Regions from separate parts of the Caldimonas hydrothermalis genome, predicted to be linked through region 2. Evidence: predicted binding sites of a transcription regulator. Region 2 holds the regulator's gene; the other holds the start of a gene.
What was found. The regulator FNR, encoded in region 2, switches genes on or off when oxygen is low (the NO sensors DNR and NnrR bind a similar motif). The targets are predictions, from matches to a motif close to TTGATNNNNATCAA.

Region 1: the regulator FNR is predicted to act here: its motif matches at 5,563-5,576, upstream of AC1ECW_RS05225 (oxygen-binding di-iron domain-containing protein).

What each region holds. Positions count from the first base shown of each region.
Region 1 covers NZ_JBWQXA010000003.1:40,934-52,403, reverse strand. The annotation lists gene AC1ECW_RS05260 (pseudouridine synthase) at 1-876, shown strand, start outside; gene AC1ECW_RS05255 (hypothetical protein) at 889-1,101, opposite strand; gene AC1ECW_RS05250 (PA2778 family cysteine peptidase) at 1,118-2,065, opposite strand; gene AC1ECW_RS05245 (PA2779 family protein) at 2,062-2,475, opposite strand; gene AC1ECW_RS05240 (multidrug effflux MFS transporter) at 2,668-3,927, shown strand; gene miaA (tRNA (adenosine(37)-N6)-dimethylallyltransferase MiaA) at 3,924-4,862, shown strand; gene AC1ECW_RS05230 (ABC transporter ATP-binding protein) at 4,859-5,527, shown strand; gene AC1ECW_RS05225 (oxygen-binding di-iron domain-containing protein) at 5,644-6,420, shown strand; gene AC1ECW_RS05220 (GGDEF domain-containing protein) at 6,393-7,388, opposite strand; gene AC1ECW_RS05215 (FtsX-like permease family protein) at 7,432-9,954, shown strand; gene AC1ECW_RS05210 (lipocalin-like domain-containing protein) at 9,954-11,030, shown strand; gene AC1ECW_RS05205 (ABC transporter transmembrane domain-containing protein) at 11,054-11,470, shown strand, end outside.
Region 2 covers NZ_JBWQXA010000012.1:38,516-49,985, reverse strand. The annotation lists gene AC1ECW_RS14135 (DUF192 domain-containing protein) at 1-164, opposite strand, end outside; gene AC1ECW_RS14130 (heavy metal translocating P-type ATPase) at 229-2,616, shown strand; gene ccoS (cbb3-type cytochrome oxidase assembly protein CcoS) at 2,626-2,826, shown strand; gene ccoN (cytochrome-c oxidase, cbb3-type subunit I) at 2,855-4,306, shown strand; gene ccoO (cytochrome-c oxidase, cbb3-type subunit II) at 4,337-4,966, shown strand; gene AC1ECW_RS14110 (cbb3-type cytochrome oxidase subunit 3) at 4,983-5,120, shown strand; gene ccoP (cytochrome-c oxidase, cbb3-type subunit III) at 5,140-6,054, shown strand; gene ccoG (cytochrome c oxidase accessory protein CcoG) at 6,149-7,540, shown strand; gene AC1ECW_RS14095 (hypothetical protein) at 7,564-7,857, shown strand; gene AC1ECW_RS14090 (hypothetical protein) at 7,902-8,144, shown strand; gene fnr (fumarate/nitrate reduction transcriptional regulator Fnr) at 8,161-8,907, opposite strand; gene hemN (oxygen-independent coproporphyrinogen III oxidase) at 9,149-10,555, shown strand; gene AC1ECW_RS14075 (sulfite exporter TauE/SafE family protein) at 10,558-11,238, shown strand; gene icd (NADP-dependent isocitrate dehydrogenase) at 11,378-11,470, shown strand, end outside.

The DNA of each region.
Region 1 (11,470 bases), on a different contig from region 2:
CCGGTGCGCGGCGCCGGATCGGCCCCGCGCTCGCGCGCCTTGCCTGCTGCGGCCCCGGCCGCGCCGGCCGTCGCGCCCGCGCCCGGGCCGACCACAGCCCCGGCGGCAGTGCAGCCGGGCGAGCGCCTGTCCAAGCGCATGAGTGAGCTGGGCCTGGCCTCGCGTCGCGAGGCCGACCTGTGGATCGAACGCGGCTGGGTGCGCGTGGACGGCCAGGTGGTCGACACCCTGGGCGCGCGTGTGCTGCCGCACCAGCGCATCGAGGTGGATCCGGCCGCTCGACACGAACAGGAACAGCGCGTCACCATCTTGCTGAACAAGCCGATCGGCTATGTGAGCGGCCAGGCCGAAGACGGATACGAACCCGCCGTGGTGCTCATCACACCCGAAAACCACTGGAGCCAGGATCCAAGCCCGCTGCGCTTGGGCCGACATCACCTGCGCAAGCTGGCGCCCGCTGGAAGGCTCGACATCGACTCGACGGGCCTGCTCGTGCTCACGCAGGACGGCCGCATCGCGCGTCACCTGATCGGCGAAGACTCCGCCGTGGAAAAGGAGTACCTGGTGCGTGTGGAGCACCCGCAGGCTGCGCACGCCGGTCCGCCGTCGCGGACCTTACCGCCCGACCAGCTGGCCCTGCTGCGCCACGGGCTCAGCCTCGACGGCCATGCGCTAAGACCTGCCCAGGTGAGCTGGCAGAACGAGCATCAGTTGCGCTTCGTGCTGCGCGAAGGCCGCAAGCGCCAGATCCGGCGCATGTGCGAGCTGGTGGGGCTGAAGGTCGTGGGGCTCAAGCGCATCCGCATCGGCCGCGTGGTGCTGGGCGCGCTGCCGCCGGGCCAGTGGCGCTACCTGGGGCCTCACGAGCGGTTCTGAAGCCCCGCCGGCTCACTTGCGCAAGCCCATCACCACCAGCACCAGGCCGGCCGCGATCGCCACCCCGCCGGCCCACGAGGGGATGCGCTCTTCCTTGCGCACCTCGGCCTTGAGGTTGCCCACCTGAAAGACCGTCTCGTTCTGGGTGAAGAACAGGCCGCGGAACAGCACGACCCCGCCCAGCACGATCAGGGCGGCGCCGACGATGGCGTAGACGGTTTTCATGCGCAAATCTCCAGGGTCAGGGCTGCGACTCTACACGCTCGACCAGGGCCCGGGCCCGATCGGCCCAAGGGCCGCCCAGGCTCAGGGCTTCGCGTGCTGCAGCCAGCGCCCGCTCGCGCTGGCCCAGATCGAGCGCCACCAGGCCCAGGTTCACCCAGGCGGCGGCGCTGGCATGGGCTCGCGCAGCGGCCTCGAAGGCCTGCGCCGCCTCGGCCTTGCGGCCCGCGGCGTACAGGCTGTTGCCCAGGCCCATGGCGATCGTGAGGTTGTCGCTCCAGCGCGCGCGCGCGGCCTCGTAGGCCTGTACGGCCCTCTCAGGCGGCGCCACCCGCTCGAAAGCCACCAGAGCACGGGCCATGTCGTCCTCGGTGGCGGTGCGGGGCAGGCGGCCCGGGGCCAGGGCCACGAAGGCCCAGTGCTCCGAGCGCGCCCAGGTGTGTTCGAAGGTGCGCAGGGCCAGATGCTGGCGACGCTCCCGGCCCGAGCGCAGGATCATCCAGCCGTCGTCCAAGTCGTAGCCAACGGCCACGGCATAGTGCCACGCCGGCGCCAGGCTCAGGCCGAGGTTCTGCAACACCAGCACCGGATGGCCGGCCGCGATCTCCTCGCACAGGGCCTGCAGCGTCGGCGGCAGCCGCACCGCCACCGCACCGCAGCGCCGGGCTGCGGCCAGCATCTCGACCTGCAGCGAGCCGCGACGGCCCGGCAGATAAACCAGGGGCACCAAGTCGGTCGGGGTCTGTGCGAAGCCCTGGGCCTGCAGCACCGTGGCCAGGGTTTCGGGGCCACACAGGTCGGGCCCGGCCTGGGGGAAATAGGGAATGTGCTCGAGTTCGGTGCGACGGGGCAGGCCGGTCACGGCACCTGCGCGCAATGCAGCGGTCTGGGTGGCGCAGCCGCCCAGACCGAGGACGGCCGCGGCCGTGCCGGCCAGCCAGCCGCGGCGCGACACCCCGGCGATCAACGCACCGAACGGGTGAAGGGGAAGACCTTGGTCAGACCCAGGATGTCGGTGACCAGCAGCAGCACGAAGATGAAGATGATCGCGCCCAGCACGTCGCCGGCACCGGCAGGGGCCTGGTCGATCCGGGCCACCAGACGCTGGGCCTCCTCGTCGGTCAGGGCCTGCACACGGGCACGGGCCTGCTCGGGGCTCACGCCCCATTCCTGCAGCTTGGCCTGCAGTTCGGGCCGGTCGAGCTCGGCGGCCAGGCGCTCGCGCGAAGCCTCGCCCGCCGCCGAGCGGGCCACCAGCCCGCCCTCCTGCGCGATCTGCTCGGTCGTGATCAACGTGAGCTGACCCGGTTGCGCGAGGGCCACGGCGCCCATGGACAGCGACACGGTCAGCGCTATGGCACGGATGAAGCGGGACATGAGGGACTCCTTCTCTTGTTCGTGAGGGGGCTCGGCTGGCACCGGCGGAACCGCCGGGCTCAGACATTGTGCGACGAAAATTTCCCATCCGAACCACGAGCGGCCCTCACTCTGTTCCTAAATGTGAGCCGGCCTGGGGAAAGTCCCAAGTCTGCTACGCTCGGCCGGCTTCCCGAACCAGACCGCACCGTTTTGTCCCCCACCACTGTCACCCCCCTGGCCACCCCGCCGTCCACCGGTGTGGTCGTCTTGGCCCTGATGCTGCTGCTGGGCACCCAGCCGGTGTCCACCGATCTGTACCTGCCCTCGCTGCCTTCGCTGCCGCAGGTCTTCGGCGTGCCGCTCACCACGGTGCAGCTCACACTGAGCGTGCTGGTGATCAGCTTCGGCGCTGGCCAGCTCCTGCTCGGCCCGGTGGCCGACCGCTTCGGCCGCCGCCCGGTGCTGCTGGCCGGCCTGTCCCTGTACACGCTGGCCAGCGCGGCGGCCCTGGTCTCGCCGCACATCGCCTGGCTGATCGTCTGCCGCGCTGGCCAGGGCCTGGGCATGGCCGCCTGCGTCGTGTGTGCCCGTGCGATGCTGCGCGACCTCTACGACCCGGCCCAGGGGGCCCATGTGATGGCGCGCGCCGCCACCTGGATGGGGCTGCTGCCGGTGGCGGGGCCCATTCTGGGCGGCTACCTCGAAACCACGCTGGGCTGGCGCGGCGCCTTCGGTGTGCTCACGCTGTTTGGCGCGACCGGCCTGGCCGTCATCGCGCTGCGGCTGCCCGAGACCCTGCAGCGCCCCAACCCCGAGGCCCTGCGCCTGCGCCCGCTGCTGGACAACTGGCACGTGGTGCTGGGCCATCGCGGTTTCTGGGCCTACACCGCAGTGTCGAGCTTCACCTATGCCGGTCTGTTCTGCTTCATCGCCGGCTCGTCGTTCGTCATGGTGGACGTGCTGGGCCTGTCACGGCGCGAATACGGCCTGGCCTTCGCCTTCGTGACCTCGGGCTTCCTGATCGGCTCGGCCGTGTGCCGCCGCCTCGTGCCCAGACGGGGCCTGGTGCGCTCGATCCGGCTGGCCGCCTTCGTCTCGCTGGCCGCCGGCATCTCGATGGCCGGCCTGGCGCTGGCCGGGGTGCATCATCCGCTGGCCTTGATGATCCCCGCCTTCGTCTACACCTTCGCGCATGGCATCCACCAGCCGTGCGCCCAGGTGGGGGCGGTCGGGCCGTTCCCGACGCGCGCCGGCGCGGCCACGGCCCTGTCGGGCTTCCTCAGCATGGCCCTGGCCTTCGGCATGGGCTACTGGATGGGCTGGAGCTACAACGGCACCGTCTACCCCCTGGCGCTGACCATCGCCGCGTGGTGCTTCGCGCTGGCCTTCGCGGCCCTGGTGGGGGTGGGCCGGTATGGTCACCCCACGGCGGCGGCGGTGCAGGAAGCCCGGGACAATACGGCCCGATGAGTGCCCCCTATCTGTGCCTCGCCGGGCCCACCGCCTCAGGCAAGACCGCCGCCGCGCTGGCGCTGGCGCGGGTGCTGCCCATCGAAATCATCAGCGTGGACTCAGCCCTGGTCTACCGCGGCATGGACATCGGCACGGCCAAACCGAGCGCGGCCGAACGTGCCGCGGTGCCTCACCACCTGATCGACCTGATCGACCCCACCGAGGCCTACAGCGCCGCCCAGTTCGTGGCCGACGCCACCCGGCTGGTGAGCGAGATCCGTGCGCGCGGGCGGCTGCCGGTGCTCGTGGGCGGCACCTTGCTCTACTTCAAGGCCCTGTTTGACGGGATGGACGCGCTGCCTGCGGCCGATGCGGCAGTGCGGGCACGCATCGAGGCGCGCGCGGCCAGGATCGGCTGGCCGGCCCTGCATGCGGAACTGGCCCGGGTGGATCCGACCACCGCCGCCCGGCTCTCGCCCAACGACAGCCAGCGCATCCAGCGTGCGCTGGAGGTGTGGGAGCTGAGCGGCCGGCCGCTGTCGCACTGGCACACGGGCCGCGCCTGCCGCGGGCCCCACGAGCGGCCCCGGCTGATCGCCCTGGAGCCCGTGGACCGGGCCTGGCTGCACCGGCGCATCGCCGAGCGCTTCCAGGCCATGCTGGCCGCCGGGTTCATCGACGAGGTGCGCGCGCTGCGTGCGCGCGGCGACCTGAGCCTGGCCCTGCCGTCGATGCGCTGCGTGGGCTACCGGCAGGTGTGGGAGATGCTCGAAGGCTGGCATCCCCCCGGCACGCTGGCCGAGCGCGGCATCGCGGCCACCCGGCAGCTCGCCAAGCGCCAGCTCACCTGGCTGCGCAGCATGCCGTGGCGTGAGCCCGTGGCCTGCGACCGCCCCGACGCCATCGACCAGGTGGTGCGGCAGGCCCAGGCCTGGGCGCAGGAGCAGCGATGACGAGCCCCGGGCCCGTGCTGCGCGTCCGGGGCCTGGCCAAGCGCTACGACGAGACCCCGGTCTTCGAGGGCGTGGACCTGGAACTGCCGGCCGGCCGCTTCATCGCCTTGCTGGGGGAGTCCGGCGTGGGCAAGTCCACGCTGCTGAACTGCCTGGCCGGGCTCGATGCACCCTCGGCCGGCCGCATCGAGGTGCTGGGGCAGGACCTCGCCGCGCTGGACGAGGCCGGCCGGGCCCGGCTGCGGCGCGCCCACCTGGGCTTCATCTTCCAGGCCTTCCACGTGCTGCCGCACCTGAGCGTGGCCGACAACGTGGCCCTGCCGCTGCTGCTGCTCGGCCGCGACGATCCCGCGCGGGTGCGGGAGGTGTTGGCCGAGGTGGGGCTGCAGGCTCTGGCACAGCGTCTGCCCGAGCAGCTCTCGGGAGGCCAGTTGCAGCGCGTGGCCATCGCCCGCGCGCTGGTGCACCGGCCCGCGCTGCTGCTGGCCGACGAACCCTCGGGCAACCTCGACCCCGACACCGCCGAGCGCGTGATGCAGGCCCTGGCCGCACAGGTGCGCCAGCATCGCGCGGCCTGCGTGCTGGTGACCCATTCCCAAGCCGCCGCGGCCCACGCCGATGAGGTTTACAAGCTCACCTCCGACGGACTGCACCGCCTGGGCTGAATCCTTCATCGCGGTATGGGCTTTGTCCCTGAACGTTGATGCGCATCAAGACGACACCCAGGGTGGACCCCTAGAGTCTGCGCTCATCGCCACCTGCTGCACCGCGGACCCGCGCCATGTTCATTGAGCTGTATCACCACAAGGGCCATCAGTGCCTGATGTTTTGCGACACCTGCGTCGAGCACGGCGAGGCGGTGCAGGCCAACCAGTTCCTGATCGTCGATGACGACACCGGCGCGATCATCGACCCGGGTGGCAATCTGGCCTACAGCGAGCTCTACCTGGGCATGACGCGGCACTTCCCGCCGCATCAACTCTCGGCCATCCTGGCCTCACATGCCGACCCGGACATCATCGCCTCGCTGGACCGCTGGATGACGGCCACCACGGCCCCCGTGTACATCTCGCGTGTGTGGGAGCGCTTCGTGCCGCACTTTTGCAAGCCGGGCAAAACGGCCGGGCGGGTGATCGGCATCCCCGATGCCGGCCTGCGCATCCGGGTGGGTCGTGGTGAACTGTGGGCCCTGCCGGCGCATTTCCTTCACGCCGAAGGCAACTTTCAGTTCTACGACCCGATCAGCCGCATTCTGTTCTCGGGCGATCTGGGCGCCTCCATGGGCCGGCAGGTCGATCCGCGCCAGCCGGTCACCTCGCTGAGCGCGCACATTGCCGCCATGGAGGGCTTCCACCGCCGCTACATGGTGTCGAACAAGGTGCTGCGTCTGTGGGCCCGCATGGTGCGCACGCTGGACATCGCGATGATCGTGCCGCAGCACGGCGCTCCCATGGCCGGCGCCGCAGTGCGCGAGTTCATCGAATGGGTGCAGGACCTGTCGTGCGGCATCGACCTGCTGGGCGATGCCCACTACAGCGTGCCGACCGCTGCCGACTGAGCCATTGCTGGCGCACACTGCGTCTGCGCAGCGCCATGCACCCGGTTGCGACCGGCGCGCTTGGCTTCGTACAGCGCCACATCCGCATCGTGGATCATGGCTTTGAGATCCGCATGCGAGGCATGCATGGCCGCCACGCCGATGCTGACCGTGGCGCCCACTTGCTGGCCCTGCCAGTCGATACGGACGTGCTGCAAAGCCGCGCGGATGCGCTCGGCCATGGCCAAAGCGCCCGACAGGCTCGTTTGCGGCAGCAACACCGCCAGTTCCTCGCCGCCATAGCGCGCCAGCACATCGGTGCTGCGCAAGGATGCATCGCAGGCCCGCGCCAAGGTTTGCAGCATCAAATCGCCGGCATGATGGCCGTGGGCGTCGTTGATGCGTTTGAAGTCGTCCACATCGATCAGCAAGACTGCCAACGGCAGTCCGTGCCGATGCGCGCGCGCCCACTCCTGCTCGCTGCGCTCCCAGAAGTGACGACGGTTGTAGCAGCCGGTCAAATCGTCAGTGATCGCCAAAGTCTGCAAGCGCTGGCGCAACTGCTCCAGCCGGAACACCAGCTGCAAAATGGCATAAATGACGGGCGGGGCCGATACCCCGACACACACCGTGGCAATGAGCAACCCCAGGCGCCATGAGCCTTGTCCCAGCACGCCGATCACAGTCACAGTGATGAGCGCCGCCAGGACCCAGGCCACGAACACCAGCAACACCACCGATGGCCACAGGCCAAGCGAAAGCAAGCAGGCATGCCAGCGATCCCATTGCCAATCGGCAGCCTCGCTGCCTGAAGCCACGCGGCGAATAGAGGTCATGGCCTGTCGCCCTCGAACCGAAAGATTTTTATCCTCGCATGCTTCATGGGAATAGGGGAATTCCCGCTCGATACCCCCCCTCAAATGAGTGGGTCGTCTGACCGAGAGCGATGTTTCAGCCGGCCCGGACGCCATGCCCACCGTCGCCGACAATCCCTCCGACCCCTCCCGGCCCCGAGCGTTCCGTTACCACCCCATGACCTGCTTGCGCTGGTGGACCCGCCTGTCCTGGCCTGAATGGCGCCATCACCCCTGGCGCCACGGCATGGCCTTGCTGGCCGTCTTGCTGGGCGTGGCCCTGGCCTTCGCGGTGCACCTGATCAACCAGTCGGCCCTGGGCGAGTTCAGCGCGGCGGTGCGATCGATCCAGGGCGAGCCCGACGTGGAGCTGCGAGCCGTGCGCGGCGGCTTCGATGAAGCCCTGTACGAAACGCTCGTGCGCCATCCCGGCATCGCCCGCGCCAGTGCGGTGATCGAGCTGTCCACCTACGCCCGCGACCGCCGCGGCGCTCGCGTGGCCCTCAGGCTGGTCGGGCTCGATCCGCTCGTGGCACCGGAACTCGCGCCCGCGCTGGCACCGCGCCTGGCCGAGGGCCAGGACCGCTTGGCGCTGCTCGCCCCCGACAGCCTGTCGCTGAACGCAACGGCACGCGAGGCCCTGGGGCTGGCCCCGGGGGACACCGTCGAGGTCCAAAGCGGACTGGCCTGGCGCCGCTTCACCGTGGTGGGCGAGGTCGCGGCCCCGGGGCCGCCGCTGGCGGTGGCCGACATCGCCGCCGCCCAATGGCACTTCGGCCTGCTCGGACGGCTCAGCCGCATCGACCTGCGCCTGCAGCCAGGGGAACGCTGGGAGGCAGTGCAGCGCACGCTCGACCTGCCGCCCGACGTGCAGTGGCAAACGCCCGACCAGGCTTCGCAGCGGCTGTCCAATGTCTCGCGGGCCTACCGCGTCAATCTCACCGTGCTGGCCCTGGTGGCCCTGTTCACCGGCGCCTTCCTGGTGTTCTCGGTGATGTCGCTGTCGGTGGCCAAGCGCGTGCCGCAGTTCGCGCTGCTGGGCGTGCTGGGGCTGGACGAGCGCGAACGGCTGCGGCTGGTGCTGACCGAAGCCGCGGTGCTGGGCGGCCTGGGCAGTCTGCTGGGCCTGGCCCTGGGAGCGGCGCTGGCGCACGCTGCGCTGACCTGGCTGGCCGGCGATCTGGGCGGTGGTTTCTTCCCGGGCGTGGCCCCCCGCCTGCAATGGTCCACACCGGCCGCCCTGGGCTACGCCGGCCTGGGCGTGGCCGCTGCGCTGGCCGGCAGTTGGCTGCCGGCACGCAGGGCGCAGCGCCTGGCGCCCGCCCAGGGACTCAAGGGCCTGGGCCCCGGCGCCAGCGGCCGCGCCCATCCCGTCTGGGGTCTGGGACTCCTGGCTGCCGGGGGGCTGCTCGCGCTGTTGCCCCCGGTGGCTGGGCTGCCGCTGTTCGCCTACTTCGCCGTGGCGGCCGTGCTGCTCGGCGGCATCGTCTGCGTCCCGACGGTGGTCAGCGCGCTGACCGCCACCGGGTCCGCGCGCCTGCGGCGCCACCCCGGGTTGCTGCTGGCGGCTCAGCGGGCCCGCCACCAGGGCCACACGGCCACCGTCGCGGTGGCCGGCGTGGTGGCAAGCCTCAGCCTCGCGGTGGCCCTGACGACCATGGTCACCAGCTTCCGCGCCTCGGTGTCGGGCTGGCTCGATGCCGTGCTGCCGGCCGATCTCTATGCGCGCACGGCCGTCAGCTCGGCGGCCGCCGAGACCGCCTTCCTCGACCCGAGCTTCGTGGAGGCGGTGCGCACCCTGCCGGGCATACGCCACGTCGAAACCTTGCGCGTGGTGACGCTGAACCTCGATCCGGCACGCCCCGGCGTGGTGCTCATCGCCCGCCCGCTGTCCACCCCGGCGCAGTCCCTGCCGCTCACCGGGTCCTTGCTGCCACCCGAAGCCGGACTCGTCTCGAGCTACGTCAGCGAAGCCGTCGTGGACCTCTACGGCGTGCGGCCCGGCCAGGTGTTCGCCCTGCCGCTGATCGAGGGCCGCCCGCCCGTGCCCACCTGGGTGCGCGGCATCTGGCGCGACTACGCCCGGCAGCACGGCAGCGTGGTGATCGACAGCGCCGACTTCCTGCGGCTGAGCGGGGATGCGCGTGTCAACGACCTGGCCCTGTGGCTGGACGACGGCACCTCCACGGCCGAGGTGCAGGCCGCCGTGCGCGCCCTCGCCCCCGACCCGACGCTGATCGAATTTGCCGAACCGCGGGAGATCCGCGCCGCCTCGCTGCGCATCTTCGATCGCAGTTTTGCCGTGACCTATTGGCTGCAGGCCGTGGCGATCGCCATCGGCCTGTTTGGCGTGGCCGCCAGCTTCTCGGCCCAGGTACTGGCGCGGCGCAAGGAATTCGGCCTGCTGCGGCACCTGGGCTTCACGCGCGGCCAGGTGTTGGGCATCGTCGCGGGCGAAGGCCTGGTCTGGAGCGGCGCCGGCGCTCTACTCGGCCTGTCCCTGGGGCTGGCGATCAGTGTGATCCTGGTGCACGTGGTCAACCCGCAGAGCTTCCACTGGACCATGGAACTGCTGCCCCCCTGGGGCCGGCTGGTCGCGCTGGCCGCTGCGATGGTGGCCGCCGGCGCGCTCACCGCCGCGCTCAGCGGCCGAGCCGCTGCCGGCCGCGACGCCGTGCTCGCCGTCAAGGAGGACTGGTGATGCAACGCCGCACCCTGCTCGGCGCCACGCTCCTTCTGGCTCCCTCGCTATCGCGAGCGCAAGGGCGGGTCCAGCCGGGCACCCGGCTGCAGTTCCCGCGCGATCATGGCGCCCATCCCGAGCACCGCACCGAATGGTGGTACATCACGGGCGTCCTGCAGGCGCAGGCACAGGCCTTGCCCTGGGGGTTCCAGATCACCTTCTTCCGCTCGCGCAACGACCTCGCCGGGGACAACCCCAGCGCGTTCGCCCCGCGCCAGCTCGTCTTTGCCCACCTGGCCGTGACCGACCTGGCCGGCCGCCGGCTGCTGCACGACCAGCGCATCGCCCGCGAGGGCTTCGGCCTGGCGCATGCCGGCACGGTCGACACCGACCTGCGCCTTCGCGATTGGACCTTGCAGCGCGAGGGGTCCGTGCAGGCCGCCCTGTACCGAGCCCGGCTCGCCTCGCGGGACTTCGGTCTACAGCTCGACATCGCCCAGACCCAGCCCGTGCTGCTCCAAGGTCAAGCCGGCTACTCGCGCAAGGGCCCTGATCCATCTCAGGCCAGCCACTACTACAGCCACCCTCAGATGTCGGTGCAGGGCCGGCTGCGGCTGCACGACCGGGAGCATGCGGTGAGCGGCCGCGCCTGGCTGGACCACGAATGGAGCGAGGCCCTGATGCATCCCGAGGCCGTGGGCTGGGACTGGGTGGGCATGAACCTCGACGACGGGGCGGCACTCACCGCTTTCCGGCTGCGCCGGCGCGACGGCAGCGCCCTGTGGGCGGGGGGCAGTTGGCGCGCACCCGGCCAGGACGTGCGCAGCTTCGGGCCCGAGGAGGTGAGCTTCCACCCGGGCCGCACCTGGACCAGCCCGGCCACCCAAGCCCGCTACCCGGTGGAATGGACCCTCCTCACGCCAGCCGGCCGTTTCCAGGTCGTCAGCCGGCTCGACGCCCAGGAACTCGACAGCCGGGGCTCTACCGGCGCCATCTACTGGGAAGGTCTGAGCGAGCTGCGCGACCCGCAGGGCCGCCGCCTCGGCCAAGGCTATCTGGAGATGACCGGCTACGCCGCCGCGCTGCGGTTGTAGCCCGGTGCGCCTACACTGGATCGATGTCCTCCACCGCCACCGTGCCGCTGCCGCAGCAACGCACCGAGCCGCCCAAGGCGAGATCCATCACCGGTCTGCGCGCGCTGGCGCCCTTCGTGCGGCCCTATGCCCCGCGTGTGCTCCTGGCCGGCCTGTTCCTGCTGCTGGCCGCACTGACCATGCTGGCCTTTCCCTGGGTGCTGCGCGGCCTCATCGACCAAGGCCTGGTGGGGGCCGAACCGGGCGAGCGCCTGGTGGCCCTGCGCGGGCACTTCGGCTGGCTCTTCGGGGTGGGCGTGGGCCTGGGCCTGTTCTCGGCCGCGCGCTTTTACCTGGTGAGCTGGCTGGGCGAACGCATCACCGCCGATCTGCGCGCCGCCGTGTACGGCCATGTGCTGAAGCAAAGCCCCGAGTTCTTCGAGACCACGCAGACCGGCGAG
Region 2 (11,470 bases):
GAGATCGCATGGAAGCCCGCGCGCAGCGGCACGCTGGGCAACTTCTGGCCGGCCTCCTGGGCCCAGGCCGTCGCGGCCAGGGCCAGGCCGACGAGGCCCGCAGCGAAACGCCGCCAGGCCGGGACTGGGTGGGCTTGCAAGGCAGGCAACTTGATCTGGATCATGATGCGCACGGTGGAAAGACCCTAGATTGTCGTCGTGCCTGCAGCCGATGTCGACCTGCGGGTCATGGATCCAGCCGAGATGTCCAGCGCCGACGACCCCGCCCACCCGCCTCCTGCCGCGTGTGTCCTTCCCGACCAGGAAGCGGTGGCCTGGGACGATCCGCTGGAGCAGGCGCGCTTCACCCAAGCCGTGCCCGATCAGGCCGGCGGGCCGGGCCGCCGGCGCTCGGCGCTGATCATCGAGGGCATGGACTGTGCGGCCTGCTCGGTCCAGGTCGAGCAGGCTCTGCTGCGCCTGCCCGGCGTGATCGACGCCGAGGTCAACCCCGCCTCGCGCCGTGCGAGCGTCCTGTGGGACCCCGACCGCGTACAAGCCTCCATGATCGCCCGGGCGGTCGCCGATGCCGGCTACCGCGCCTACCCCGCCATGTCGGTGCAGGCCGAGGCCGACCGCCGCCGCGAGGAGCGACTGGCGCTGTGGCGGCTCTTCGTCGCCGGCTTTTGCATGATGCAGGTGATGATGTATGCGGTGCCCACTTATGGGGTGGCACCCAGCGGCAGCCAGGACATGAGCGGCGACATCTGGCAGTTGCTGCAATGGGCGAGCTGGCTGCTGAGCATCCCGGTCCTGCTGTTTTCTGCCGGGCCCTTCCTGCAAGGTGCCTGGCGCGACCTGCGTGCACGGCGCATCGGCATGGACGTGCCGGTGGCCCTGGGCATCGTCGTCACCTTCATCGCCAGCACCGGCGCAACCTTCGACCCCGGCGGCCTGTTCGGCGAGGAGGTCTACTTCGACTCGCTCACGATGTTCGTCTTCTTCCTGCTGGGCGGGCGCTACCTGGTGCTGCGCTCCCACAGCGCCACGGCCGGGGCCCTGGAGGCCTTGATGCAGCGCCTGCCCGAGACCGTGGAGCGCGAGTCGGCCGATGGCCGCCTGGAAACACTGCCAGTGTCGCGCCTGCAAGCCGGAGACCGGGTGCGGGTGCGTGCCGGCCAGGCCTTCCCGGCCGACGGTCACATCGAGGCCGGCACGGCCTGGGTGGACGAGGCCCTGCTGACCGGAGAATCCGCCGCGCAGGAGCGTGGGCCGGGGCAAGCGGTCGTGGCCGGCAGCTTCAACCTCTCGGCCCCGGTGTGGGTGCGCGTCGAACGGGTGGGGCGCGACACCCGCTATGCCCGCATCGTCGAGTTGATGCAGCGCGCCGCCACCGAGCGCCCGGCCTTCGTGCAGGCCGTCGATCGCATCGCCGGGCCCTTCCTGTGGGCGGTGCTGGCAGCGGCCGCCCTGTGTGCGCTCGCCTGGGCCTTCATCGACCCCGGCCGCAGCGTCTGGGTGGCCGTGGCCGTGCTCATCGTCACCTGTCCGTGCGCGTTGTCGCTGGCCACGCCGTCGGCGCTGCTCAGCGCCGCCGGCGCACTGGCACGCCGCGGGGTGCTGTTGCAGCGGCTCCAGGCCCTGGAGGCGCTGGCCGAGGCCCGGGTCTTCGTCTTTGACAAGACGGGCACCCTCACCGAGGACCGTCTCGAACTGGACCGCTGCGACGTGCTCGACGGGCGCTGGTCGCGCGAACAGGCCCTGGCCCATGCGGCGGCCCTGGCCCAGGCCTCGCTGCACCCGGTGTCGCGGGCCTTGGTCGAGGCCGCCGGGCCCGACGGCCGCGCTGCCAGCCTGCGCGACGTTCGCGAGCGGGCCGGTTGCGGGCTGGAGGGGCATGATGCGCAGGGCCGGGCCTGGCGCCTGGGCTCGCTCAGCCATGCGCGCGCGGCAGACCCGGCCTCGCCCGCTGCACCCGGCCGCGCCGGCGCGGGGCCCGAAGCCTGGCTGAGCGTTGACGGGACGCTCGTGGCCCGCTTCGAGCTGAGCGAACGCCTGCGGCCCGATGCCCACGCCACGATCGCCGCCCTGCGCGCGCAGGGCCTGGAAACCGTCCTGCTCTCGGGCGACCGGCCCGAGGCGGCGCAGGCCTTGGCCCACGCACTGGGCATGGACCGCTGGCATGGTGGGGCCCGGCCGGAGGACAAACTCGCACTGGTGCGCCAGGCCCAGGCCCAAGGCCACAAGCTGGCCATGGTGGGCGATGGCGTGAACGACGGCCCGGTGCTGGCCCAGGCCGATGTCTCCCTGGCGATGGGGCAGGGGGCGGCCCTGGCGAGAGCCCAGGCCGACCTCACGCTGATGAGCGGACGCCTGGCCGACATCGTGGCCGCCTGGTCGATGGCGCGGCGCACCGTGCGCATCATCCGCCAGAACCTCGCCTGGGCGGCGGCCTACAACGCCGTTGGCATCCCGATGGCGGCGCTCGGCTGGATGCCTCCCTGGCTGGCCGGTCTGGGGATGGCCGCCAGTTCGGTCCTCGTGGTCGCCAACGCCTGGCGCCTGAGCCGTCCCGACGGCAGGGCCGAGCCCCCGGTGCCGCTGGCCATCGCGCCGGCCCCCGCCACCGGCTCCTGAGGACTCGCCATGGACATCCTTTACCTCCTCGTGCCCCTGTCGGTCGTGCTGGTGCTGCTCATCCTGGGCCTGTTTGCCTGGGCCCTGCACAGCGGCCAGTTCGACAACGTGGAGCGCGAAGGCGAACGCATCCTCTGGGATGACGCGCCCCCTGCCACGAAGGCGGTTGATGCCGATCAAGCTGCGGCAACGATCCGTCCGGAACAATGACCCTACTGACTTCCAGGAGAGAGGCCTCATGTCTTCTTCATCGACGTTCTCCGCGGCCCAGGCGGCGAACTACAACGACACCGTGGTGCGGCAGTTTTCCATTGCCGCCATCGTGTGGGGCGTGGTCGGGATGCTGGTGGGCGTGTGGATTGCCGCCCAACTGGCCTGGCCGGAACTGAACTTCGGCATCCCCTGGCTCAGCTACGGCCGGCTGCGTCCGCTGCACACCAATGCAGTGATCTTTGCCTTCGGCGGCAGCGCACTGTTCGCCACCAGCTACTACATCGTGCAGCGCACCTGCCAGGTGCGGCTGATCTCCGACAAGCTGGCGGCCTTCACCTTCTGGGGCTGGCAGGCCGTCATCGTGGCCGCGGCGGTCTCGCTGCCCCTGGGCTACACCAGCGGCAAGGAATACGCCGAGCTGGAATGGCCGATCGACATCCTCATCACCCTGGTGTGGGTGGCCTACGCCGTGGTGTTCTTCGGCACCATCGGCATCCGCAAGGTGCGCCACATCTATGTGGCCAACTGGTTCTTCGGCGGCTTCATCCTGGCCGTGGCCTTGCTGCACCTGGTCAACAGCGCGGCCATGCCGGTGAGTTTCATGAAGAGCTATTCGGCGTACGCTGGCGTGCAAGACGCCATGGTGCAGTGGTGGTACGGCCACAACGCCGTGGGCTTCTTCCTGACGGCCGGCTTCCTCGGGATGATGTACTACTTCATCCCCAAGCAGGCCGAGCGCCCGGTGTACAGCTACCGACTGTCCATCGTGCACTTCTGGGCCCTGATCTTCACCTACATGTGGGCGGGCCCCCACCATCTGCACTACACCGCGCTGCCCGACTGGGCGCAAAGCGTGGGCATGTTGTTCTCGCTCATCCTGCTGGCGCCCAGCTGGGGCGGCATGATCAACGGGATCATGACCCTCTCGGGAGCCTGGCACAAGCTGCGTGACGACCCCATTCTGAAGTTCCTGATCGTCTCGCTGTCTTTCTACGGCATGAGCACCTTCGAGGGCCCGATGATGTCGATCAAGACCGTCAATGCACTGAGCCACTACACCGACTGGACGGTGGGTCACGTGCACTCCGGCGCGTTGGGTTGGGTGGGCCTGATCACGATGGGCTCGTTGTATTACCTCGTGCCGCGCCTGTTCGGCCGCAAGCAGATGTACAGCGTGCGCGCCATCGAGCTGCACTTCTGGATCGCCACCATTGGCATCGTGCTCTACATCGCGGCGATGTGGATCGCCGGCGTCATGCAGGGCCTGATGTGGCGCGCCGTCAACCCCGACGGCACGCTCACCTACAGCTTCGTCGAAAGCGTGAAGGCCACCTATCCCTTCTACGTGATCCGGCTGCTGGGCGGCATCCTCTACCTCGCCGGCATGGGCGTGATGGCCTGGAACGTGGTGATGACCGTGCGCAACGGCCGTCCGTCCGAGGTCGCCATTCCGGCGATGAAGCCTGCGGCGGCCTGAGGCCCGGACCCAAGAGAACAAGGAATCATCATGGCTGACTCCCACAACAAGCCCGGCTTCTTCACCCACGAAAGAATCGAGACCAACAACTTCCTGATGATCGTGCTGATCATCCTGGTGGTGTCGGTCGGCGGCCTGGTCGAGATCGTGCCGCTGTTCTTCCAGCGCTCCACCACCCAGGCGGTCGAGGGCCTGAAGCCCTACACCCCGCTGCAACTGGTGGGCCGCGACATCTACGTCCGCGAGGGCTGCTATGGCTGCCACTCGCAGATGGTGCGCCCTTTCCGCGCCGAGACGCTGCGCTACGGTCCGTACTCCACGGCCGGCGAGTTCGTCTACGACCACCCCTTCCAGTGGGGCAGCAAGCGCACCGGCCCCGACCTGCACCGCGTGGGCGGCCGCTACAGCGACGAATGGCACCGCATCCACCTGATCAACCCGCGCGACCTGGTGCCCGAGTCCAACATGCCTGCTTACCCCTGGCTGGACAAGACCGTGCTCGACCCCCAGGACGCTGCGCCTCGCATGCGCGCCCTGCGCCGCCTGGGCGTGCCCTACAGCGATGAGGAAATTGCCAAGTCGAGCGACGAGCTCAAGGGCAAGACCGAGATGGATGCCGTGATCGCCTACCTCCAGGTGCTCGGCACCGCCATGAAGTGAGGGACCGACGATGGACATCGACGTGAACGACCTGCGCATCATCGTGACGGTGGTGTCGCTACTGACCTTCATCGGCATCTGCGGCTGGGCCTATGCCCGCCGCAACCGGGAGCGCTTCGACGAGGCCGCCCGACTGCCCTTCCAATCCGAATAGCCCAAGCCGGGACGTCAACATGAGCGATTTCTTCAACGACGGCTGGTCGACCTTCATCGCCGTCACCACCATCGTCAGCATCGTCGCCTGCCTGGTGCTGCTGCTGGTGGCGTCCAAGCGCAAGGTCATGGCCCATGACAACACGACCGGCCATGTCTGGGACGGCGACCTCAAGGAGCTGAACAATCCTCTGCCGCGCTGGTGGATGGGTCTGTTCGTCATCACCATCGTGTTCTCGGCGGTCTATCTGGTCTTCTATCCGGGCCTGGGCAGCTACCCGGGCACCTGGGGCTGGTCGCAGGCCGGCCAGTACGAGAGCGAGATGGCCAAGGCAACAGCCCAGCTCGAGCCCGTGTATGCCCAGTTCGAAGGCAAGGAGGCCGAGGCACTTGTGGCCGATCCGCAGGCCATGGGCATCGGCGAGCGCCTGTACGTGAACTGGTGCGCCCAGTGCCACGGGTCTGACGCCCGCGGCAGTCGGGGCTTCCCCAACCTCACCGATGGGGACTGGCTGTGGGGAGGCTCGCATGAGGCCATCAAGACCACCATCGCCCAGGGCCGCACGGGGGTGATGCCCCCGATGGGGCAGGCCGTGGGCGGCGGCGAGAACGTGCGCAACGTGGCCCACTACGTGATGAGCCTGTCGGGCAGCCCGCACGACCCCATCGCCGCCCAGCTCGGCCGCGCCAAGTTTGGCGTGTGCGCTGCCTGCCACGGCGCCGACGGCAAGGGCAACCCCACCATGGGGGCCCCCAACCTCACCGACCGCATCTGGCTGCACGGCTGGGGAGAGCAGGCCATCATGAACATCATCACCAACGGCAAGACCAATGTGATGCCGCCGCATGCCGGCAAACTCACCGAGCCGCAGATTCACGTGCTGGCCGCTTACGTCTGGGGCCTGTCACGCACCGGCGCCGCCTCATCCCGCTGACCCCTCGCATCGACGGTTCCCTTCCTTGAGCAGCACCGAATCACGGGTCATCCCGATCCAGCCCGCGCCCGAGGACGGCGACGCCGCCAGCCAGATGGTGTCGCTGTACCAGAAGCAGGAGAAGATCTACGCCCGCGCCGTCCACGGCTGGTTTGCCGCGTGGCGCTGGGCGCTGGTGTGGATCACCCAGCTCGTCTTTTATGGGCTGCCCTGGCTGGAATGGAACGAACGACAGGCGGTGCTCTTCGACCTGGCTGCACGGCGCTTCTACATCTTCGGACTGGTCCTGTACCCTCAGGACTTCATCTACCTCGCGGCGCTGCTGATCATCAGCGCCTACGCGCTGTTCCTCTTCACGGCGGTGGGCGGGCGACTGTGGTGCGGCTATGCCTGCCCGCAGACGGTGTACACCGAGATCTACATGTGGGTGGAGCGCAGGATCGAGGGCGACCGCACCGCGCGCATGCGGCTCGACCAGGGCCCATGGACCCTCGAAAAGCTCTGGCGCAAGACCGCCAAGCAGGCCGTGTGGATCGCCATCGGCCTGTGGACCGGCTTCACCTTCGTCGGCTACTTCACGCCGATCCGGGAGCTCGGCGCGTCGGTCCTCAGCCTGGGCCTGGGGCCCTGGGAATGGTTCTGGATCCTTTTCTACGGCTTGGCCACCTACGGCAATGCCGGCTACCTGCGCGAGCAGGTGTGCAAGTACATGTGTCCCTACGCGCGCTTCCAGAGTGCGATGTTCGACCGGGACACCATGATCATCACCTACGATGAGGCCCGAGGCGAACCGCGTGGCTCGCGCCCCCGCAAGGCCGATCCGAAGCAGCTCGGACTGGGCCACTGCATCGACTGCACCCTGTGCGTTCAAGTCTGCCCCACCGGCATCGACATCCGCAAGGGCCTGCAGTACGAGTGCATCGGCTGCGCTGCCTGCATCGATGTATGCAACGGCGTGATGGACAAGATGAACTACCCGCGTGGGCTGATCCGCTACTCCACCCAGAACGGCATGGCCCAAGGCTGGACGCGGGCCCAGATGTTCAGGCGGGTGCTGCGCCCGCGGGTGCTCGTCTACACCGCCATCCTCGCACTCATCAGCGCCGCCTTCGTCGGCAGCCTGGTGCTGCGCAGCCCCTTCAAGGTGGACGTGATCCGCGATCGCGGGGCGCTGGCGCGCATCGTCGAGGACGGCTACATCGAAAACGTCTATCGTCTGCAGATCATGAACGCGCTCGAGCAGCCTCAGCGATACCGGGTCAGCGTGTCCGGCCTGGAAGGCCTGCGCGTGGTCTCCGAACCGCAAATCGAGGTGGACAGTGCGGCCGCGCGCTGGCTGGCCGTGCGCGTCCAGTTGCCGCCGCACCATGCCGAGCCGCTGCGCGGCCGCTCCAGTCCGATCGAGTTCCGCATCGATCGCCTGGCCCAGGGCGACGAGCCCGAGCGCAGCGTGAATGAGCGATCCACGTTCCTGGTGCCGCGTTGAGTGGCCCACCCGAGGAGAATCCCATGCGCCGACCACTTGCCAAGCATCCCGACCCCCGGCCGCCGGCTGCGCCGTGGTGGCGTGAACCGACGATGTGGCTGGTGGTTGGCGGGCCGCTGGCCGTCGTAGCCGCCTGTGTCGTCACGATCATCCTGGCCATCGGGCACCCCGACCCGGTGCTGCAGCGCGGGCCCGCCGCGACCGCGGCTTCCGGCGCTGGCACTGGCGGGCAGGGCGACCTCAGGCTGATGCCCGCGCACCAGGCACGCAACCACACCGCCACGCCCGTCTCGGCCCTGCCGGGCCGAGGCGAATGAGACGGCCGGTGGCGCACTCTTTCCCCCGGCAAGGCGAGCGGGCGATGAAACTGTCCTGGATGAGCATCCTCTGGCCAGCCTTCCTGATGGCCGGCGTCGTCGAGATGGTGGTGTTCGCGATGGTCGATCCGCAGGACCTGCACTGGTTCGGCGGCGCCCCGGTCGACCTCTCGGCCTCGGCGGTCTATTCGCTGGCCTTCTTTTTCTTCTGGGCAGCCTTCATTGTGGCCGGCGCGATGATGCAGATGCTGGCCCGCCCGCCGGAGCGAGGGCGCGAGGGCGCCTGAACCCGGCGCGCGCGGCTCAGCAGGTGCTGTGGTTGATGAGGCGGCGCAAACCGTCCTCGTCCAGGATGCGGATCTGGCGCTGCTTGACCTCCAGCAGGCCGTCTTCCTGAAACTTCGAGAAGGTGCGGCTGACCGTCTCCAGCTTCAGGCCCAGGTAACTGCCGATCTCCTCGCGGGTCATGCGCAGAATCAGCGAGGAGGGTGAAAAGCCTCGCGCCTGCAGGCGCTGCGTGAGGTTGAGCAGGAAGGCCGCCAGCCGCTCCTCAGCGCGCATGCTGCCCAGCAGCAGCATCACGCCATGGTCGCGCACGATCTCACGGCTCATGATCTTGTGGAACGAACTCTGCAACTCCGTGAACTCACGTGAGAGATGTTCGAGCTGCTGGTAGGGGATCACGCAGACCTGCGAATCCTCCAGCGCCACCGCGTCGCAGGTGTGCCGGTCCTGGCTGATGGCATCCAGCCCCAGCAGCTCCCCGGCCATCTGGAAGCCCGTGACCTGGTCGCGCCCGTCCTCCGAGGACACCCGTGTCTTGAAGAAGCCCGTACGCACGGCATACAGCGACTGGAATGGGTCGCCGGCATGGAACAGAGCCTCGCCGCGCTTGACGCTGCGGCGCGAGGCCACCATGTGATCCAGCTTCTCGAGGTTGGGGCGTGACAGGCCCACCGGCAGACACAGCTCGCGCAAATTGCAGCTCGAGCAGGCGACCTTGAGGGTTTCGAGTTTGATCATGCGCGTCGGCCTCTCCTTGACGTTCATTATGGACCCCTGGGCGTCCCCAGACACGCTTCGGGACCGGATGTTCCCGCCGGCAGGTCGCGAAGTCCGGGCGGTGGCGCAGGCCGAGGGGGCCCAGAAGGGCGCCAGGCCGGTGTCGGGGGTCGTGTCGAGCGACATGATTGATGCTCCTCAGGCAATGCAACCGATTGTTCAGGAGCCCCCCCGGCAGGGACTTGAGCAAGATCAAGTCCCGCGCCGATGGCTCTGGCACAGTGCCGCCATGACGCCCGACCCCGCCCTGCCGATCTCCCCCGACGTCTTGCAACGTTTCGACGTTCCCGGGCCCCGTTACACCTCCTACCCCACGGCCGACCGCTTCGTCGAAGCCTTCGGGCCGGCCCAGCTCGAGCAGGCCCTGGCCCAACGGGCGGGTGGGGTGGGCCCCCTGGGCGGGCGGCGGGCGGCGTTGTCTTTGTACGTGCACATTCCGTTTTGCGAGTCGGTGTGCTACTACTGCGCCTGCAACAAGATCATCACCCGCCATCACGAGCGGGCGGCCGAATACCTCGATGCCCTGGAGCGCGAGATCGGGCTGTATGTCGACGCCCTGGGTCGTGAGCAGCCGGTCAGCCAGCTTCACCTCGGTGGGGGCACGCCCACCTTTCTCAGCGACGAGGAGCTGGCAAGGCTGATGCAGAGCCTGCGCTCGGCCTTCCGGCTGGTACCCGGCGGAGAGTACAGCATCGAGGTCGATCCCCGCACCGTCTCGCCTGAGCGGCTGTCCCGCCTGGTATCCCTCGGCTTCAACCGCATCAGCCTGGGCGTCCAGGATTTCGATCCCGAGGTACAGAAGGCGGTGCATCGCGTGCAGGCCTTCGACAGCGTCGCCGGGCTGATCGAGCGCGCGCGCGAGCTCGGCATCGAATCGGTCAACGCCGACCTGATCTACGGGCTGCCTCGTCAGACCGCGGCCTCCTTTGCCCGCACGCTGGAGCTCATCGGCCAATTGCGCCCCGACCGCATCGCACTGTACGGCTATGCCCACCTGCCGGCGCGCTTCAAGCCGCAGCGGCGCATCCAGGCCGCGGAGCTGCCCGGTGCGGCGGACAAGCTGGCCATGCTGTCTGCGGCCATCGCGAGCTTTGCCCGGGCCGGCTACGACTACATCGGCATGGATCACTTTGCCCTGCACACCGATGCACTCGCCGTGGCCAAACGCCAGGGCCGGCTGCACCGCAATTTCCAGGGCTACAGCACCCAGCCCGATTCCGACCTGATCGCCCTGGGCGTGTCGGCGATCGGCCGGCTGGGCAGCCACTACAGCCAGAATGCGAAAACCCTGCCCGAGTACTACGATGCCCTGCGCCAGGGCCAGTTTCCGGTGGCGCGCGGCCTGGCACTCACCCGCGACGACCTCGTACGCCGGGCGGTCATCATGGCGCTGATGTGCCAGGGCCACGTCGCCTTCGAGTCGATCGAGCTGTCCTACCTGATCGACTTCCGCCGCTATTTCGCCGCCGAGCTGGCCCAGCTCGAGCCGATGGCCGAACAGGGGCTGTTGCGCATCGAAGCCGACGGCCTCCACGTGTCACCGGCCGGGTGGTACGTCGTGCGCGGCATTGCGATGGTCTTTGACAAATACCTGCAGGCCGAACGCAGCCGCGAGCGCTTTTCACGCATCATTTGAGGATGAACTCCGCCTTGCTGTTCAGCGCCTGGCTGATGGGCCTGGCCGGCAGCGTGCACTGCACGGCGATGTGCGGTGCCGCCACGCTGGCCATCGGTCGCACCGGAGCGCGTCTGTGGGCGTTCCAGGCCGGGCGCCTGCTGGGCTATGGCGCGGCTGGCGCGCTGGCGGCCGGCGCGGTGCAGGCCTTGCAGTGGGGGGCTGCGCAGGTCAGCGTGCTCAAGCCCTTCTGGGCCATGTTCCATGTGGCGGTGATCACGCTGGGGCTGGCCCTGCTGTGGCGGGGCCGTCAGCCGTATTGGCTCGACGCTCTGGCCCATCGCGTCTGGCAGCGCCTGCGCCACGCCAGCCTGGGAGGGTGGCTCGCGCACGGCGCAGCCGTTCCGCTGGCTGCCGGCCTGCTGTGGGTGCTGCTGCCCTGCGGCTTGCTGTACTCGGCCCTGATGGTGGCGGCCCTTGGGTCCTCCGTGGCCGAAGGGGCCGCGGTGATGCTGGCCTTCGCGCTGGGTTCCGCGTTGGGCCTGCAGGCCGTGGCGCTGGCCTGGCAGCGCCTGCGCGGACAAGCCTTGGCGGTCCGGGGAACCTGGGCGGTGCGTGCCGCCGGCGCGATCCTGGCCGCCACCTCGGCCTGGGCGCTGGGGCATGGCCTGTGGATGAGCTTTGGCGCACCGGTGTGCCGATGAGTCTGTGCGAATGGCGCCTGGACACCGCGCCGGCCCGGTGGCGCACCCCGTCGGCCAGGCACGCGCTGGCTTAGAATCGAACGTCTAAAACACACCCTCACCCCGAGTTTTCCATTCGGTTTTGCGCGGAGCTTGCGACATGTACCAGCACATCAAGGTGCCCGAGGGCGGGCAGAAGATCACCGTCAACAAGGACTTCTCGCTCAACGTGCCCGACAACCCCATCATTCCC